Regions from separate parts of the Pseudomonas sp. St386 genome, predicted to be linked through region 4. Evidence: predicted binding sites of a transcription regulator. Region 4 holds the regulator's gene; each other region holds the start of a gene.
What was found. The regulator sigma-54, encoded in region 4, starts transcription at its own class of promoters, with help from an activator protein. The targets are predictions, from matches to a motif close to ANTGGCATNNANNTTGCTNT.
Positions count from the first base shown of each region.

Region 1: a site for sigma-54 is predicted at 1,698-1,717, ahead of KI235_RS08010 (flagellar basal body rod protein FlgF). Genes of this name have one in related genera too.
Region 2: a site for sigma-54 is predicted at 1,851-1,870, ahead of flgB (flagellar basal body rod protein FlgB). Genes of this name have one in related genera too.
Region 3: a site for sigma-54 is predicted at 2,352-2,371, ahead of KI235_RS25835 (pilin). Genes of this name have one in related genera too.

Region 1 covers NZ_AP021900.1:1,811,781-1,816,247, forward strand. The annotation lists gene KI235_RS08005 (glycosyltransferase family 2 protein) at 1-1,460, shown strand, start outside; gene KI235_RS08010 (flagellar basal body rod protein FlgF) at 1,772-2,509, shown strand; gene flgG (flagellar basal-body rod protein FlgG) at 2,559-3,344, shown strand; gene flgH (flagellar basal body L-ring protein FlgH) at 3,417-4,112, shown strand; gene KI235_RS08025 (flagellar basal body P-ring protein FlgI) at 4,158-4,467, shown strand, end outside.
Region 2 covers NZ_AP021900.1:5,180,840-5,185,306, reverse strand. The annotation lists gene KI235_RS22920 (chemotaxis protein CheV) at 1-760, shown strand, start outside; gene cheR (protein-glutamate O-methyltransferase CheR) at 815-1,642, shown strand; gene flgB (flagellar basal body rod protein FlgB) at 1,912-2,319, shown strand; gene flgC (flagellar basal body rod protein FlgC) at 2,323-2,766, shown strand; gene flgD (flagellar hook assembly protein FlgD) at 2,782-3,504, shown strand; gene flgE (flagellar hook protein FlgE) at 3,533-4,467, shown strand, end outside.
Region 3 covers NZ_AP021900.1:5,839,112-5,843,578, reverse strand. The annotation lists gene KI235_RS25845 (type II secretion system F family protein) at 1-490, opposite strand, end outside; gene pilB (type IV-A pilus assembly ATPase PilB) at 493-2,193, opposite strand; gene KI235_RS25835 (pilin) at 2,418-2,843, shown strand; gene KI235_RS25830 (BON domain-containing protein) at 3,116-3,469, shown strand; gene KI235_RS25825 (DUF2845 domain-containing protein) at 3,798-4,094, opposite strand; gene KI235_RS25820 (DUF748 domain-containing protein) at 4,096-4,467, opposite strand, start outside.
Region 4 covers NZ_AP021900.1:1,124,858-1,129,324, reverse strand. The annotation lists gene lptA (lipopolysaccharide transport periplasmic protein LptA) at 1-238, shown strand, start outside; gene lptB (LPS export ABC transporter ATP-binding protein) at 238-963, shown strand; gene KI235_RS04850 (RNA polymerase factor sigma-54) at 1,128-2,621, shown strand; gene raiA (ribosome-associated translation inhibitor RaiA) at 2,698-3,006, shown strand; gene ptsN (PTS IIA-like nitrogen regulatory protein PtsN) at 3,019-3,483, shown strand; gene rapZ (RNase adapter RapZ) at 3,486-4,343, shown strand; gene KI235_RS04830 (HPr family phosphocarrier protein) at 4,359-4,467, shown strand, end outside.

The DNA.
Region 1 (4,467 bases), 690 kb from region 4:
TCGGTGCCAAGCTGATTACCCCGGCAGGCACCGTCCAGCATGCAGGCCTGATCACCGGCTTGCGTGGCCCTGCCGGCAGCCCATTTACCGGTCAGGCTGCCAATGGCGGCGGCTACATGCAGCGCCTGGTGGTCGACCAAAATACCAGTGCGGTCAGTGCGGCCTGCCTGATGATCCGCACGGCGATCTACCTGGAAGCCGGTGGTATGGATGACGCGCTGTTCCAGGTCACCTGCAACGATCTGGACCTGTGCCTGAAAGTGGCGAACCTTGGCTATCTGAATGTATGGACACCTCATGCCGTGCTCGTGCATGAGGGGGAGGGGACTTGGTCAAGCGTTGGCAAGGACCCACTCAACCAGCAACGCTTCGCCTTGGAACAGGAGCAAGCCTTGAGTAAATGGCTGGGTGTCCTGGCCAATGATCCTGCCTACAACAGCAACCTGTCGTTGCGCGGCGTCGGCTTTGAGCTGGAAGCCATCAACGAGCTGTCCTGGCGACCGCTGTCCTGGCGGCCGCTGCCTGTGGTATTGGTGCATCCTGCGAAGTCGGCAAAAGCCGCCAGGTTGCGTATTGTCGAGCCGTTCACGGCTTTGCGCGACTCCGGCAAAATCGAAGGCTGCATCAGCAACAGCCTGTTACCGGCAACGACGCTTGCGCGCTACAACCCCGACGTCATCGTCTTCCAGCATCAGGCTGACCCGCTTCGTCTGGAGCAGATGCAAAGCATCAGCACGCTTTCCAGCGCGTTCAAGGTTCTTGAGCTGGATGCGCTAACGCCAGAGGTTCCAGGATGGATGACTTCGCTGCAGCAATCGGCAAGTCTGGTTGACTGCATCGTTGTAGCGACGCCTGCAATGGCCCACGCCTGTGCCGGGCTGCATCAGGATATTCGTGTTCTCGAAACGCGCCTGGACAACAGATGGCGCAATCTTTCCATCGTGCGCCAGACGTTTGGCATCCCTCGCATAGGCTGCGCTATCGATTCGGCGCAGCCCTTCGTCCAGCCGTTGATCCTCGAGTTAATGCAAGCGCTGGCCGGTCAAGTGGAGTGGGTACTCTGGGGCGATGTGCCCGCGTATCTGCAAGCGCTCGCCTGCGAGATTTATGATGACGTTCACGACAATCCCGATGTCATGGCCAGCCTCAACCTGGATATTGTCCTCGCTCCACAGGGCTTCGGTAAGAACGACCAAGGGGCGAGCTTGCTTCATCATCTGCAGTATGGTGCTTGCGGCTACAGTGTAATCGGCAGCGACACCGCCGATTATCTGGGCGACCTCGCCATCACGCGTGTCGCTGGCAGCCGAGGACAGTGGCTGGAGGCGATCAATGAGCACCTGGCTGATCGGCACGCCTCACGACAACAAGCTGAGGGATTGCGCGAGCAAGTGCTGGCTAACTGGGTCTTCGACGATACCTATGCGGCACACTGGGTTCAGGGATGGCTGCCCAACTGACGGAGGCCTGAGAGAGGCGGCAGGGGAAATCCCCCCTGTCGCCTGACTGGTCAATCCGACCCTCTGTAGTCTGCTCGCGCAAGCTACGCCATACCGCGCTGCAGTAGAAGCGATCAAAGGCTGACACTTGCCACTTAACGGCATGACACCGCCGGTTTTTCGACTTCGACATATTCAATCAACCCCTCTGAATCCCTCAAACCCTTTGTTTTCCGGGCCTGGGGCCGCCAGAAAAAAGTTGGTCTGCAAATTGCTTAAGGCTGTGCAACACAGCAGTGGGCGGCAAACGTCCGGCATGCAGAGGAACGACAGTGGACAAGTACCTTTATGTGGCAATGACCGGCGCCAGCCAGAACGCACTGGCGCAGCGGGCCCATGCCAACAACCTGGCGAACATCTCCACCAACGGTTTTCAGAAAGACCTGGAACAGGCTCGCTCGATGCCGGTGTTCGGCGACAGCTTTCCGGCGCGGGCGTTTGCCATGTCCGAACGGCCTGCTACTGATTTCACTCCGGGTGCGCTGGTGGAAACCGGTCGTGACCTCGACGTCGCGGTGAGCGGGCCGGGCTGGATGGCCGTGCAGAACCCCGACGGCGGTGAAAGCTACGTGCGCACCGGCAGCCTCAATGTTGACGCCCTGGGCGTACTGCGGGCTGGCAACGGCATGCCGGTGATGGGCAACGGCGGTCCGATCGCCGTGCCGCCAGAGCAGAAAATCGAAATCGGCCAGGACGGCACCATCAGCATCCGCGCCATGGGCGAAGGCCCGCGGGTGATGGCTGAAGTGGACCGCATCAAGCTGGTCAACCCGGACCTCAAGAACATGACCAAGGGCCTGGACGGTTCGATCCGTACCAAGGACGGCCAGCCGGCGCCCATCGATGCCAACGTGCAGTTGGTGTCGGGTTTCCAGGAAGCGAGCAACGTCAATGCCGTGGATGAAATGACCTCGGTGCTGGCCCTGGCCAAGCAGTTCGAGCTTCACGTCAAAATGATGAACACCGCCAAAGAAGGCGACGAGGCCATGGCTCGGGTCTTGCAGATCTAACCATTAACTAAAGCGTCGCGCCGAAAAACAGGCGTACGAGGAGAATCGAATGCTTCCGGCTCTATGGGTTGCCAAAACAGGTCTGTCCGCCCAGGACACCAACCTGACGACCATTTCCAACAACCTGGCGAACGTTTCGACCACGGGTTTCAAACGTGATCGTGCCGAGTTCCAGGACCTGCTGTATCAGGTAAAACGCCAGCCTGGCGCCCAGTCGACCCAGGACAGCGAACTGCCGTCGGGCCTGCAAGTGGGTACCGGTGTGCGCATTGTCGGCACCCAGAAAAACTTCACCGCCGGCAGCCTGCAAACCACCGAGCAGCCGCTGGACATGGCCATCGACGGTCGCGGTTTCTTCCAGATCCTGCAGCCGGACGGCACCACGTCCTACACCCGTGACGGTACGTTCCACCTCGATTCCAACGGCCAGATCGTCAATGCCAGCGGTTTCGCCCTGGAGCCGGCCATCATCATCCCGAACGATGCCCAGACGTTCACCGTGGGCCGTGACGGCACCGTGTCCATCACGGTGGCGGGCAACCCGGCCTCCCAAGTGATCGGCAACCTGCAGACCGCCGACTTCATCAACCCGGCCGGCCTGCAAGCGGTAGGCAATAACCTGTTCCTGGAAACCGCCGCCAGTGGCGCGCCGCAAGTCGGCACTCCCGGCCTGAACGGTTTTGGTACCACGCTGCAGAACACCCTGGAAACGTCCAACGTGAGCACGGTCGAGGAGATGGTCAACATGATCACCACCCAGCGCGCCTACGAGATGAACTCCAAAGTGATCTCCACCGCCGACCAGATGCTCTCGTTCGTTACGCAGAATCTGTAATCACGTCGCAACGTCCGTCATTACGTAGACAGGGCGGCCCCAGGGGCGCCTGCAACACCAAGAGGTAGGGTCATGAAACGCTTCGTATCTGTTCTGGCACTGAGTGGGATCACCGCACTCGCGGGCTGTGTCGCGCCGACACCCAGGCCCAATGACCCGTATTACGCCCCGGTGTTGCCGCGCACGCCGTTGCCGGCTGCCGCCAACAATGGCTCGATCTACCAGGCTGGCTTCGAGCAGAACCTGTACAGCGACCGCAAGGCCTTCCGGGTCGGTGACATCATCACCATCACCCTGAATGAGCGGACCCAGGCCAGCAAGAACGCCAACTCGCAAATGGACAAGACCAGCAATACCAGCGTCGGCCTGACGTCGTTGTTCGGTTCCAGCCTGACCACCAACAACCCGATCGGGGGCAATGACCTGAGCCTCAACGCCGGGTACAACTCTGACCGTGCCACCAAGGGCGACAGCAAGTCCGGCCAGAGCAACAGCCTGACCGGCTCGATTACCGTGACCGTCGCCGATGTGTTGCCCAACGGCATCATCGTCGTGCGCGGCGAGAAGTGGCTGACCCTTAACACGGGTGACGAACTGGTGCGCATCGCCGGCATGGTTCGCGCCGATGACATCGCCACCGACAACACGGTTTCGTCGACTCGGGTGGCCGATGCACGCATCACCTACTCGGGCACCGGTGCCTTTGCCGATGCGAGCCAGCCAGGTTGGTTCGACCGTTTCTTCCTCAGCCCGAAGTTCCCTTTCTAGGTGGCCCAGTTGAATCTTAAGCAGCTGTTGATCGGTGCCCTGGTAATGTCGGCAGCCTTTACCGCTCAAGCCGAGCGTCTGAAGGACATCGCCAGCATTTCCGGCGTGCGTTCCAACCAGTTGATCGGCTACGGCCTGGTCGTGGGCCTGAACGGCACCGGTGACCAGACCACCCAGACCCCGTTCACCTTGCAGACCTTCAACAACATGTTGTCGCAGTTCGGCATCAAGGTGCCGGCCGGCTCCGGCAACGTCCAGTTGAAAAACGTCGCGGCGGTGTCGATCAGTGCCGATCTGCCGGCGTTCGCCAAGCCTGGCCAGCAGGTGGATATCACCGTCTCGTCCATCGGTAACT
Region 2 (4,467 bases), 2.8 Mb from region 4:
CCCCGTCGTGTGCGGTGTGGCCAATATCCGGGGTGCGACCATCCCGATTCTCGACCTGGCGATGGCGACCGGTTCCGGCCGGCTGCTGGACCAGAGCAATCCGTTTGTGATCATCACCGAGTACAACACCAAGACCCAGGGATTCCTGGTTCGCTCGGTGGAGCGCATCGTCAACATGAACTGGGAAGAGATCCATCCACCGCCCAAGGGCACCGGCCGCGATCACTACCTCACGGCAGTGACCCGGGTCGATAACCAGTTGGTGGAAATCATCGACGTGGAGAAGATCCTCGCCGAAGTAGCGCCCACGCCGGAAGCGATCTCCGTGGGAGTGGTGGATGCCGAAACCCAGCACAAGGCGATTTCGCTGCGGGTGTTGACCGTCGACGACTCTTCAGTGGCCCGCAAGCAGGTGACCCGTTGCCTGCAAACGGTCGGTGTCGAGGTGGTGGCGTTGAACGACGGGCGACAGGCGCTCGATTACCTGCGCAAGCTGGTCGACGAGGGCAAGAAGCCTGAGGAAGAGTTCCTGATGATGATCTCCGACATTGAAATGCCGGAGATGGATGGGTACACCCTGACGTCGGAAATCCGCAGCGATCCGCGCATGCAAAAGCTGCACATCATCTTGCATACTTCGTTGTCCGGGGTTTTCAACCAGGCGATGGTCAAGAAGGTCGGCGCCGACGATTTCCTGGCGAAATTCCGTCCAGATGACCTGGCTTCCCGGGTCGTCGAGCGGATCAAGGCAGCAGAATAAAAGGTCGGGCGCGTTGTGCGCCCGGCAAGTCAACACGATGAAAGAGGCGGTATCTTGTCTACGGGTAATTTGGATTTCGAACAGTTCCGGGTCTTCCTGGAAAAAGCCTGTGGCATCTTGCTTGGTGAAAACAAGCAATACCTGGTGTCGAGCCGTCTCAATAAATTGATGGAACAGCAGGGCCTCAAGTCATTGGGCGAACTGGTGCAGCGTATCCAGACCCAACCGCGCAGTGGCTTGCGCGAAATGGTGGTGGACGCGATGACCACCAACGAAACCTTGTGGTTTCGTGACACCTATCCGTTTGAGGTGTTGAAGAACAAAGTGCTGCCGGCGGCCATCAAGGCCAGCCCGGGCCAGCGTCTGCGGATCTGGTCGGCGGCCTGTTCGTCGGGGCAGGAACCCTATTCGCTGTCGATGTCCATCGATGAGTTCGAGCGGTCCAACCTCGGCCAGTTGAAAGGCGGCGTGCAGATTGTCGCCACCGACCTGTCCGGGACCATGCTCAATAACTGCAAGACCGGCGAGTACGACAGCCTGGCTATCGGCCGGGGCCTGTCGCCGGATCGCCTGCAACGTTACTTCGATCCGAAAGGGCCGGGTAAATGGGTGGTCAAGGCGCCGATCAAGAGCCGGGTGGAGTTCCGCTCGTTCAACCTGCTGGATAGCTATGCCAGCCTGGGCAAGTTCGACATCGTGTTCTGCCGCAACGTACTGATCTACTTCTCCGCCGAAGTGAAGAAAGACATCCTGCTGCGCATCCACAGCACGCTCAAGCCGGGCGGCTACCTGTTCCTCGGTGCCTCCGAGGCGTTGAACGGTTTGCCGGATCATTACCAGATGGTCCAGTGCAGTCCGGGGATCATCTACCAGGCAAAGTGATTGGCTTGAACTGTCAAAAAGCGGGAGTCCCCACGGGCTCCCGTTTTTTTATGCCTGCCGGTCACCACTAATCCCGCTCCCACAGTTCGAATGTCATTTGCCCTTGAGAAGCGGCAGAAAAGCGGCAGCCAGCGGAAGCCAGTTGCCGCTTTTCTGGCATTGCCGCTTTGCCGATGCCCGCAAAGCCCCGGTTTATGGGGTTTTCCAAAGTGGCACGCTGCTTGCTAAGTTCATCGCACGTACATTCTGGTCACCCAAAGGTTTCCGACATGAGCATCAGCTTCGATAAAGCGCTCGGTATCCACGAACAGGCCCTGAGCTTCCGCGCCCAGCGTGCCGAAGTCCTGGCCAACAACATCGCCAACGCCGACACCCCGAACTACAAGGCGCGTGACCTGGACTTTTCCAAAGTGCTCGCCGAGCAGAACGAGAAGACCAAGAACGGCCACTTCGCCTTGAACATGACCAACAGCCGTCATATCGAAGCCGAAGGCCTGGGCAATGGCGACGAATCGCTGATGTATCGCACGCCGATGCAGCCTTCGATCGACCAGAACACCGTAGACGCTCAACTGGAACAGTCCAACTACGCGGAAAACTCCGTGAACTTCCAGGCCAGCTTCACCCTGCTCAACAGCAAGTTCAAAGGGCTGGTATCGGCCCTGCGCGGAGAGTAAGCCATGTCGATTGCTAGCGTATTCAACATTGCCGGCAGTGCCATGAGTGCCCAGACCACTCGCCTGAACACCGTCGCCAGTAACATCGCCAACGCCGAGACCGTTTCGTCGAGCATCGACCAGACCTACCGCGCCCGCCACCCGGTATTCGCCACCATGTTCCAGGGTGGCCAGTCCGGCGGTAGCGACTCGCTGTTCCAGGAGCAGGACGCGGCCGGGCAGGGCGTGCAGGTGCTTGGCGTGGTCGAAGACCAGAGCAACCTCGAAGCCCGTTATGAGCCAAACCATCCGGCCGCTGATGCCAAGGGGTATGTCTACTACCCGAACGTCAACGTCGTCGAAGAAATGGCCGACATGATTTCCGCCAGTCGTTCGTTCCAGACCAACGCCGAAATGATGAACACCGCCAAAACCATGATGCAGAAGGTCCTGACCCTCGGTCAGTGATAAGGGGCGAGTCACATGAGCGTTACCAGTACAACAAGTGGTTTGAGCCTCAACGAGATTCTGGCCAACTCCTCGGTCAAGACCAGCACCACCACCGATGCCCTGGGCGCGGCGACCGGTGCGGCCACCGGCAAGAAGGAATTGGGCAAGGATGCGTTCCTGCAGTTGCTGGTCACCCAGCTGAAAAACCAGAACCCGCTGGAGCCACAGGATAACGGCGAGTTCGTTGCCCAACTGGCGCAGTTCAGCAGCCTGGAAGGCATCACCACCCTCAACGAGACCGTGAGCGGCATCGCCGGCAACTACAACTCGTCCCAGGCCCTGCAAGCCTCGTCGCTGGTCGGTCGCTCGGTCATTGCCCCGGGCGACAAGGCTGTGGTCGATACCTCCAAGAGCCTCAACGGCACGGTGGTGGTACCAACATCGGTGTCCTCCGTCGCGGTCAAGATCGTGGACAAGGACGGCAAGACCGTTCGCACCATCGACTTGGGCAGCCAGAACGCCGGCAACTCCGCGTTCATCTGGGACGGCAAGAACGATGCGGGCGCGGTCGTGGAATCGGGCACTTACACCTTCGCGGCCTCGACCACCATCGACGGCAAGGCCACGTCGCTGATCACCAACCTGCCGGCCACGGTCAGCAGCGTGACGATCAGCCAGACGGGCGGTGAGCTGATGCTCAACCTGGCCGGGCTGGGCAGCATTGCCCTGTCCAAAGTACAAACTATTGGTATGTAGAGCCGACTAACCGGCAAAAGGAGTCAATATGTCTTTCAACATCGGCCTTAGCGGTCTCTATGCAGCCAACAAACAGCTGGACGTGACCGGCAACAACATCGCCAACGTGGCGACCACCGGTTTCAAATCGTCCCGCGCGGAATTCGAAGACGTCTACTCGGCCACCAAGCTGGGTTCGGGCAGCAAGACCGTCGGTAACGGCGTGCGCCTGGCCAACGTTTCCCAGCAGTTCGGCCAGGGTGATGTGAACAACACCGGCAACGTACTGGACATGGGCATCCAGGGCCAGGGCTTCTTTGTCCTGAGCAATGACGGCTCCCTGAGCTACACCCGTGCCGGTACCTTCAAGACCGACAAGGAAGGCTATATCACCAACAGCGACGGCACTTCGCGCCTGCAGGGCTATGGCGTGGATGCCAACGGCAAGATCCAGAACGGCATCTTGACCGACCTACGCATCGACACCTCGAACCTGCCGCCGAGCGCCACCAGCCTGGTTTCCTCGACGATCAACCTGAATTCGACGGCAACGGCGATCACCGCGGCGTTCAATCCAAGCGACACCGCCACGTTCACCAAACAATTCACCACCCCGGTCTACGATACTCAGGGTAACCAGCACTCCATGGACCAATACATGGTCAAGACTGCCGGCAACACCTGGAACGTCTATACCTTGATCGATGGTCGTAACCTGAACGGCACCTTGCCGACCACGACGGGCGCTACTGCGCCGGTCCCTTCGACCATGAACTTCGATTCGAACGGCAAGTTGACCACGGTCACCACTCCGCCAGCGACGGTCAATAGCGATCTGGTACTGACCGGTTGGGTTCCCGGCACTGTGACCAACGGCGTATGGGCCGCCAACGGCGCCGCGAGTGCGCCAACCATCACGATTTCCATGGGCAACACCACCCAATTCAACGCCGACACCGCCCGCTCGATCCCAACCCAGAACGG
Region 3 (4,467 bases), 2.1 Mb from region 4:
TGAGCGCTTCGCTCTTTTCCTTGTAGGTCGCGACCCGGTCCAGCAGCGTGTCCAGGGCACCGGCCTGCTCGCCGGCGTCTACCAGGTTGCAGTACAGCTCGTCGAAATATTGCGGGCACTTGCGCAGCGCCGCGGCGAAGCTGTTGCCAGCGGCGACTTCCTGCTTCACCTCGTCCACCAGCTTGCGCATGTTGGGGTTGTCGAAGCCTTCGCCAATGATGTCGAACGCCTGCAACAGCGGCACACCAGCCTTGAGCATGGTGGCCATCTGGCGGGTGAAGAGGGCGATATCCAGCGGCTTGATGCGCTTGCCCTTGCTGAATATCGAGGTGGATTTCTTGCGCACCTTCTGCGGGTTGATGCCTTGTTTGCGCAGCTGTGCCTTGACCAGCGCCGGGCTTTGACCCGTCAGCTCGCCACTCATTTTCGTGCCTTTGCGGTCCTTGCCTTCCCAAGTGTAAACATCGGTTTTGACTGCCTTGACCGCCATGTTCAATCCTTGGTGACCCGGTTGATTTCTTCGAGGCTGGTGACGCCCTGCATCACTTTGAGCAGCCCCGAGGTGCGCAGGTCATTGAAACCGTCCTTGCGCATTTGCAGATCGATTTCCAGCGAGTTGCCCTCGGCCATGATCAGCCGTTGCAGCTCGGGCGTGTTCTTGACCACTTCGTAAACCCCCACGCGCCCTTTGTAACCGTTGTTGCACTGTTCGCAACCGACCGGCTCATAGATCGTGAATGTGCCGATGCGTTCCCGAGGGAAACCTTCCTTGAGCAAGGTTTCCTCGGGAATCTCGATGGCCTTCTTGCAGTGACTGCACAGCTTGCGCGCCAGCCGCTGGGCAATGATCAGGTGCACGGCGGTGGCGATGTTGAACCCCGGAATGCCCATGTTCTGCAGGCGGATCAGGGTTTCGGCGGCGCTGTTGGTGTGCAGGGTGGAGAGCACCAGGTGCCCGGTCTGGGCGGCCTTGATGGCGATCTCGGCGGTTTCCAGGTCGCGGATCTCACCGACCATGATCACGTCCGGGTCCTGGCGCAGGAACGAGCGCAGGGCCTGGGCGAAATCCAGCCCCTGGCGCGGGTTCACGTTGACCTGGTTGATGCCTTCCATGTTGATTTCCACCGGGTCTTCGGCGGTGGAAATGTTGATGTCCACGGTGTTGAGGATATTCAGTCCGGTGTAGAGCGACACGGTCTTGCCCGAGCCGGTTGGGCCAGTCACCAGGATCAGCCCTTGCGGTTGCTTGAGGGCGGCCATGTACAGGTCTTTCTGGTCCGGTTCGTAGCCCAGGGCATCGATGCCCATTTGTGCGCTGGACGGGTCGAGGATCCGGATCACCACTTTTTCGCCCCAGAGCGTGGGCAGGGTGTTGACCCGGAAATCGATGGACTTGGTTTTCGACAGGCGCATTTTCAGGCGCCCGTCCTGGGGTTTGCGCCGCTCGGAAATATCCAGGCTGGCCATGACTTTCAGGCGTGCGGCGATACGGTTGGCCAACTGGATCGGCGGCCTGGCCACTTCCCGCAGTATGCCGTCGGTGCGCACCCGCACCCGGTAGATTTTTTCGTAGGGCTCGAAGTGCAGGTCGGAAGAGCCGCCCTTGATCGCGTCCAGCAGCATCTTGTTGACGAAGCGCACCACGGGCGCGTCGTCGGTGTCCTGGCCGGCGATGGAGTCCTGCCTGGTGTCGTCGATCGATTCGATGTCCAGGCCGTCGAGGTCGACATCGCCCATGCCTTCCAGGCCCGTGCTGCTGGATTCGAAAAACTTTTCGATGGCGTCGCTGAGCTTGTCGTCCTCCACCAGGATGGCTTCGGTGGTCAGGCCGGTGCTGAACTGGATGTCATTGATGGCCTGGTGATTGGTCGGGTCGGAGATGCCCACGTACAGCTTGTTGCCGCGCCGCCACAGCGGCAGGGCGTGATGCTGGCGCACCAGTTTTTCGCTGACCAGGCCGGTGGGTTGGGTTTCTTTGTCCAGGCTGTTGAGGTCCAGCAGGGCGACGCCGAAATGCTCCGAGGCGATCTCCGCGACCTGTCGGCTCTGGACCAGTTTGTTCTGCACCAGATAGCTGACCAGGGGGATGCGATTGCGTTGCGCCTGTTGATACGCCTGGTGCGCACTTTGCTCGGTGAGCAGTTCGGCCAGCACCAATTGCTTGGTCAGGCCGCTGAGGGCGATGTCATTCATGGGAATCCTGGCGGCGAACAGTTCATGACTTATAGCCTAGTCAAGCCTCGACGCCAAACCAGCGGGGCAGGGTGACAAAAAACGTCAGATAGTGCGGTTGTTGAGGTAGGACGTTGCCGTTGTGCTGGTTCAAATCCCTTGAGTGATGGGGTTTCAGGGTTGGCATGTGCCCTGCAATGGCCGTTTCAGGTCATGAGATTTCGACTCATGCATGGGAGATGTCTATGAATAAGCAGAGTGGCTTTACCTTGATCGAGCTGCTGATCGTCGTGGCGATCATCGGTATTCTGGCGACGTTTGCGTTGCCGCAATATTCGAAGTATCAGGCGCGGGCCAAGGCCACGGCGGGGCTGGCGGAGGTCTCTGCGTTGAAAGTGCCGTTTGAGGACATCATGAATCAAGGTACCAATCCAACGTTGGCCAACATCGGCGGGACCTCGCCCACCAGCAATTGCACCTTGACGGCTTCAGGAACAGCAGCGGACGGAGCGGGCACCATCGCGTGTACCCTTTTGAATGCACCCGCTCCAGTGCTTGGCAAAGCGATCACCCTGACGCGTTCTACTCAAGGCGTTTGGACCTGCGGTTCGACCGCCGCTCAGGAATTCCTGCCGGCTGGATGCACAGGTACAGCAGCGACGACTCCGTAATTTGAGTGCACGTATCGAGGCAGTGAACTGCCTCGATACAGAAACCCTTCGCAATTCATAAGCTTAGAAGTTGGCCAAAAAACCGCAAGTTGCATGTCCAGAATCACCGTTTCATGCATTTTGCATGATCACGAAAGTTGCCGTTTCGCTTAACTTGCTGATTTATAAGAAATTAATTAATTGTTAAAAGCTGGCACAGCGTTCGCACTACTCCTGCTAACCCTGCCGGGATCCACCTCCGGCAGTTTTTGAGAAAAACAGGAGTTACTCGTATGAAGAAGTTCGCTATCACTGCCGCCGCTGCTACCGCACTGACCCTGACCATGGCTAGCGCATTCGCCGAGACCACTCAAGCAACTCAGGCGCCAATGATGCTGGCTGCGGGCGAAGTGACAGAGGCCAAGGAAGACGTTTCCGATACCTGGATCACCACCAAGGTCAAAGCTGACCTGGTCACCGAAAAAGGCATTCCAGGCACTGATATCAAAGTCGAAACCAACAAAGGTGTTGTGTCCCTGTCTTCGATGACCAAAGTCACTGATGCACAAAAAGACACCGCTGTGGCGATCGCCAAGAAAATCAAAGGCGTCAAGGCCGTATCGGCTGACGGCCTGAAAGCCGAGTAAGGCCAAGACTTCTCGCCTGGACTGGGAGAAGGCGCGGCAAGCGGGCCAGGATATACGTTTGCCGTCGCTTTGGAGTTCATGCGAAAGGCCACACGGACGTGGCCATTACAGGCCCCCGGCATTCGTGCCGGGGGCCTGTTCTATTCTGGGGAATCAATCTGCGGGTCAGCGTTTGCACACGAGTCAGAACCGAGTTGCCGCCATCGCGAGCAAGCTCGCTCCCACCGGGGGCGGCGGTGAACACGGATTTTGAGATCGCCCTAAACAATGTGGGAGCGAGCTTGCTCGCGATGGCGGCGGCACATTCAACACATCTGTGCGGACAAGCTCACCGCCCCCGCTTGCTGGTGATCTGCACCAGCCGATTCCCCTCGAAACGCAGGTACTGATACATGCCGCTGTTGGGGCCGTAGGTCCATTCCTCCACCGGGTATTCCTCCCGGCGATTGACACTGCGCTTGTAGCCCAGGTCATCCCGCGCCGCTGGCTCCCCGCACTTTTGCAGCACTTCGCTGGAGCGGTCACCGACGCTGATCAACTGGCTGCCGCAACGCAGCGTGTCGGCAGCCGCGGCCTGGCCGGCGGCCAGCAATAGACCCAGGCAGAGCCCGAACCAGGGTTTCATCTTATTCGGCATCCAGATGCATCGGGGTAATCACCCGGCCATCGCTCTCGGCCTGGCCGAGGCTGGCGTCGATGAAATACACGCGGTCATCGGCCAACTGGCCTTTGTCCACCAGGAAGTCCTTGATGCTGCTGGCCCGTTCCTGTCCCAGTTGACGCAAGAGCACGTCGCTGCCGCTCCAGAACTTGATCACGCCTTCACGCAGTTTCTCGATGCGCGCCTTTTTGTCCAATTGCGTCCATTCGGCGGGCGGTTGGGTCTTGAGGCGGGTGCGGTAGATGCCTTCGAGCAGCGGCGCCTTTTCGTCTTCCGGCACCTGTATCAGCGAGGCCTGGGCCGGAACTTTGTCGCCCCGACGCTGCAGCATCTTGTA
Region 4 (4,467 bases):
GGGCTACGGGGTAACCATCCAGTACCACGCCGCCCAGGATCGCGTGGTCCTGATCGACCGCGCCAAGGTCGTCGACAAGGACAACAACGTCACCCAAGGCGAAAAAATCGTCTACGACACAGTCAAGAAGCTGGCCAGCGCCGGTCGCGCCACCGGCAGCAAGGTGACCGAGTCGCGTCCGCGGATCGACATGGTGATCCAACCGAAAAAGAAAACCGACGAGCAGAAGGCCCAGTAATGGCAACTCTGAAAGCTCAGCACCTGGCCAAGAGCTACAAGAGCCGTCAAGTCGTGCGTGATGTCAGCCTGTCCATCGACAGCGGCCAGATCGTCGGCCTGCTCGGCCCCAACGGCGCGGGCAAGACCACCTGCTTCTACATGATCGTCGGCCTGGTCCAGGCCGATCAGGGTCGCGTACTGATCGACGACGTGGACGTCAGCCACCAGCCAATGCACGGCCGGGCGAAGGCAGGTATCGGCTATTTGCCGCAAGAAGCGTCGATCTTCCGCAAACTGTCGGTTGCCGACAACATCATGGCGATCCTCGAGACCCGCAAGGAACTCGACAAGGCCGGTCGTCGCCAGGAACTGGAAAGCCTGCTGCAGGAATTCCACATCAGCCACATTCGCGACAACCTGGGCATGAGCCTGTCCGGTGGCGAGCGGCGTCGCGTGGAAATCGCCCGCGCCCTGGCCACCGCACCGAAGTTCATCCTGCTCGACGAACCGTTCGCCGGCGTGGACCCGATCTCGGTAGGCGACATCAAGCAGATCATCCATCACCTCAAGGCCAAGGGGATCGGCGTGCTGATCACCGACCACAACGTGCGCGAGACGCTGGATATCTGTGAAACCGCCTACATTGTCAACGACGGCCAGCTGATCGCCGAAGGCGACTCCGCAGCCATCCTGGCCAATGACCTGGTCAAGGAAGTGTATCTGGGCCATGAGTTCCGCCTGTAAGCACAAGTGTCTGGCGAATTGTCCGAGCGTCGTTTAATTTTATTATGGCGACGCTCTAGGCAAACACTTCAGTTTCAGGCATATAATTTGCTTAAGTTTGGCGCCTCGGCGCCCTGTAGTGGATGGCGCATGTGCGCCGGCTAATAAGGTGTTAAGCCCCTGCCATGAAACCATCGCTAGTCTTGAGAATGGGCCAGCAGCTGACGATGACACCGCAGCTGCAACAGGCCATCCGCCTGCTCCAATTGTCGACCCTGGACCTGCAACAGGAAATCCAGGAGGCCCTGGAGTCCAATCCAATGCTCGAACGCCAGGAAGAAGGCGACGACTTCGACAACACCGATCCGCTGGCCGACAACGTCGAGCAGAAGACCAACACCGAAATCCCGGAACCGGCCTACCAGGAAACCGCCCCGACGGTGGACAACCTCGAGGATGGCGAATGGAACGAACGCATCCCCAACGAACTACCCGTGGACACGGCCTGGGAAGACGTCTACCAGACCAGCGCCAGCAGCCTGCCGAGCAGCGATGACGACGAGTGGGACTTCACCACCCGTACCTCTGCTGGCGAAAGCCTGCAAAGCCACCTGCTGTGGCAGTTGAACCTGGCGCCGATGTCCGACACCGATCGCCTGATCGCCGTGACCCTGATCGACTGCATCAACAACCAGGGCTACCTGGACGAGACCCTCGAAGAAATCCTGGAAGCCTTCGACCCCGAGCTCGACATCGAGCTGGACGAGATCGAAGCCGTCCTGCATCGCATCCAGCAGTTCGAACCGGCCGGCATCGGTGCCCGCAACCTGGGCGAGTGCCTGTTGCTGCAACTGCGCCAGTTGTCCGCCAAGACACCATGGCTGGCCGAGGCCAAGCGACTGGTCACCGATTACATCGACCTGTTGGGCGGCCGCGACTACAGCCAACTGATGCGTCGCATGAAGCTCAAGGAAGATGAGCTGCGCCAGGTCATCGAACTGGTGCAGAGCCTCAACCCGCGCCCCGGCTCGCAGATCGAATCCACCGAGCCCGAATACGTGGTCCCCGACGTGATCGTGCGCAAGCACAATGATCGCTGGCTGGTGGAGCTCAACCAGGAGTCGGTGCCCAAGCTGCGGGTCAACGCCCAGTACGCCGGCTTTGTGAAGCGTGCCGACACCAGCGCCGACAACACCTTCATGCGCAACCAGTTGCAGGAAGCGCGCTGGTTCATCAAGAGCCTGCAAAGCCGCAACGAAACCCTGATGAAAGTTGCCACCCAGATCGTCGAGCATCAGCGCGGCTTCCTGGAGTACGGCGATGAAGCGATGAAACCGTTGGTCCTGCATGACATTGCCGAGGCAGTGGGCATGCACGAGTCGACGATTTCCCGGGTAACCACCCAGAAATTCATGCATACCCCTCGGGGTATCTATGAATTGAAATACTTTTTCTCCAGCCACGTCAGCACCTCCGAAGGCGGCGAATGCTCGTCCACGGCCATCCGCGCGATCATCAAAAAACTGGTAGCTGCGGAAAATCAGAAAAAGCCGTTGAGTGACAGCAAGATCGCTGGTTTACTGGAGGCACAAGGCATTCAGGTGGCCCGCCGTACCGTCGCCAAATACCGCGAATCCCTCGGGATCGCGCCTTCGAGCGAACGCAAGCGGTTGATGTAACAGGCCACGCCACAGCGTTCCAGTGGCAGGCATTTCTGCCTGCCGCTTTATGCACTGGCAACGAAGGAGAAGCTGTATGCAAGTCAACATCAGTGGACACCAACTGGAAGTGACCGAACCCCTGCGCACCTACATCGGCGAAAAACTCGACCGATTGGAAAGGCATTTCGACAAGATCACCAACGTGCAAGTCACGATGAACGTCGAGAAGCTGCTGCAGAAAATCGAAGCCACGCTGCATATCCCCGGCGGAGAAGTGGTTGCCAACGCAGAGCACACAGACATGTATGCCGCGATTGACCTGCTGACCGACAAGCTGGATCGCCAACTCAAAAAGCATAAGGAAAAGACCCAGAGCCTCCTCCAGGGCGCAACCGGTCGTTAACCCCCCCAATCCATGATCCGACTAGAAACCATCCTGACCCCCGGCCGTTCCCAGGTGAACGCGCCGGGCGGCAGTAAGAAGAAAGCCCTCGAACACATTGCCAACCTGATCCACCGCGAGGTACCGGATCTGGAAATGCAGGACGTCTTCGAGGCATTGGTTGCCCGTGAAAAACTCGGTTCCACCGGTTTTGGCAACGGCATCGCCATTCCCCACTGCCGTCTCAAGGGTTGTGCCGCGCCGATCAGCGCGCTGTTGCACCTTGAAACCGCTATAGATTTCGACGCCATCGACGGTGCCCCGGTCGACCTGCTGTTTGTATTGCTGGTACCGGAAGCGGCGACCGATGCGCACCTTGAGCTGCTGCGCCAGATTGCCAGCATGCTGGACCGCAAGGAAGTGCGCGAAAAACTGCGCAGCGCACCGAGTAACGAAGCTTTGTACCAGGTTGTCCTGGACGAGCAGAACGGTCATTAAAAATGCGCATGATCATTGTCAGTGGCCGCTCCGGCTCCGGTAAAAGCACGGCCCTCAACGTGCTTGAGGACAGCGGCTACTATTGCATCGACAATTTGCCCGCCGGCCTGCTGCCGGAACTGGCCGAGCGCGCCCTGATCCACACCGAGCTGGCGCAGCCGCTGGTGGCGGTGTCCATCGATGCGCGCAACCTGCCAAGCCACCTGTCGCGTTTTCCTGAACTGCTCGAGGAAGTGCGCAGCCGGCATATCCAGTGTGACGTGCTGTACCTGGATGCCGATGAAGAGACACTGCTCAAGCGTTTTTCCGAAACCCGCCGGCGCCACCCACTGAGCAACGCCAACCGTTCGCTGGCCGAAGCCATCGAGGATGAAAGCCAGCTACTGGGGCCGATTGCCGACCTGGCGGACCTGAAGGTCAACACCACGCACCTGAACCTGTATCAGTTGCGTGACACGATCAAGCTGCGCCTGCTCAACCAACCCGAGCCGGGCACGGCGTTCCTGGTGGAGTCGTTCGGTTTCAAGCGTGGCATGCCCGTCGATGCCGACCTGGTGTTCGACGTGCGTTGCCTGCCCAATCCTTATTGGAAGCCGGAATTGCGCGCGCAGTCCGGGCTCGACCAACCGGTGATCGACTACCTGGCCGCCCAGCCGGATGTCGAAGAAATGTACCAGGACATCTCCAGCTACCTGCTCAAATGGCTGCCCCGCTTTGCCGCGAGCAACCGCGCCTATGTCACGATCGCCATCGGTTGTACCGGCGGCCATCACCGCTCCGTCTACCTGACCGAACGCCTGGGTCAACTCCTGCAACAATCCCTGAAGAACGTCCAGGTTCGCCACCGCGACCTCAGCTAAAGGATTCACATCGCGATGCCTGCTCAGGAAATTGAAATCATCAACAAGCTGGGTTTGCATGCCCGAGCGTCGGCCAAGTTCGTCGGAGTCGCAGGCCAGTTCAAGGACACCACCATCAGGGTTG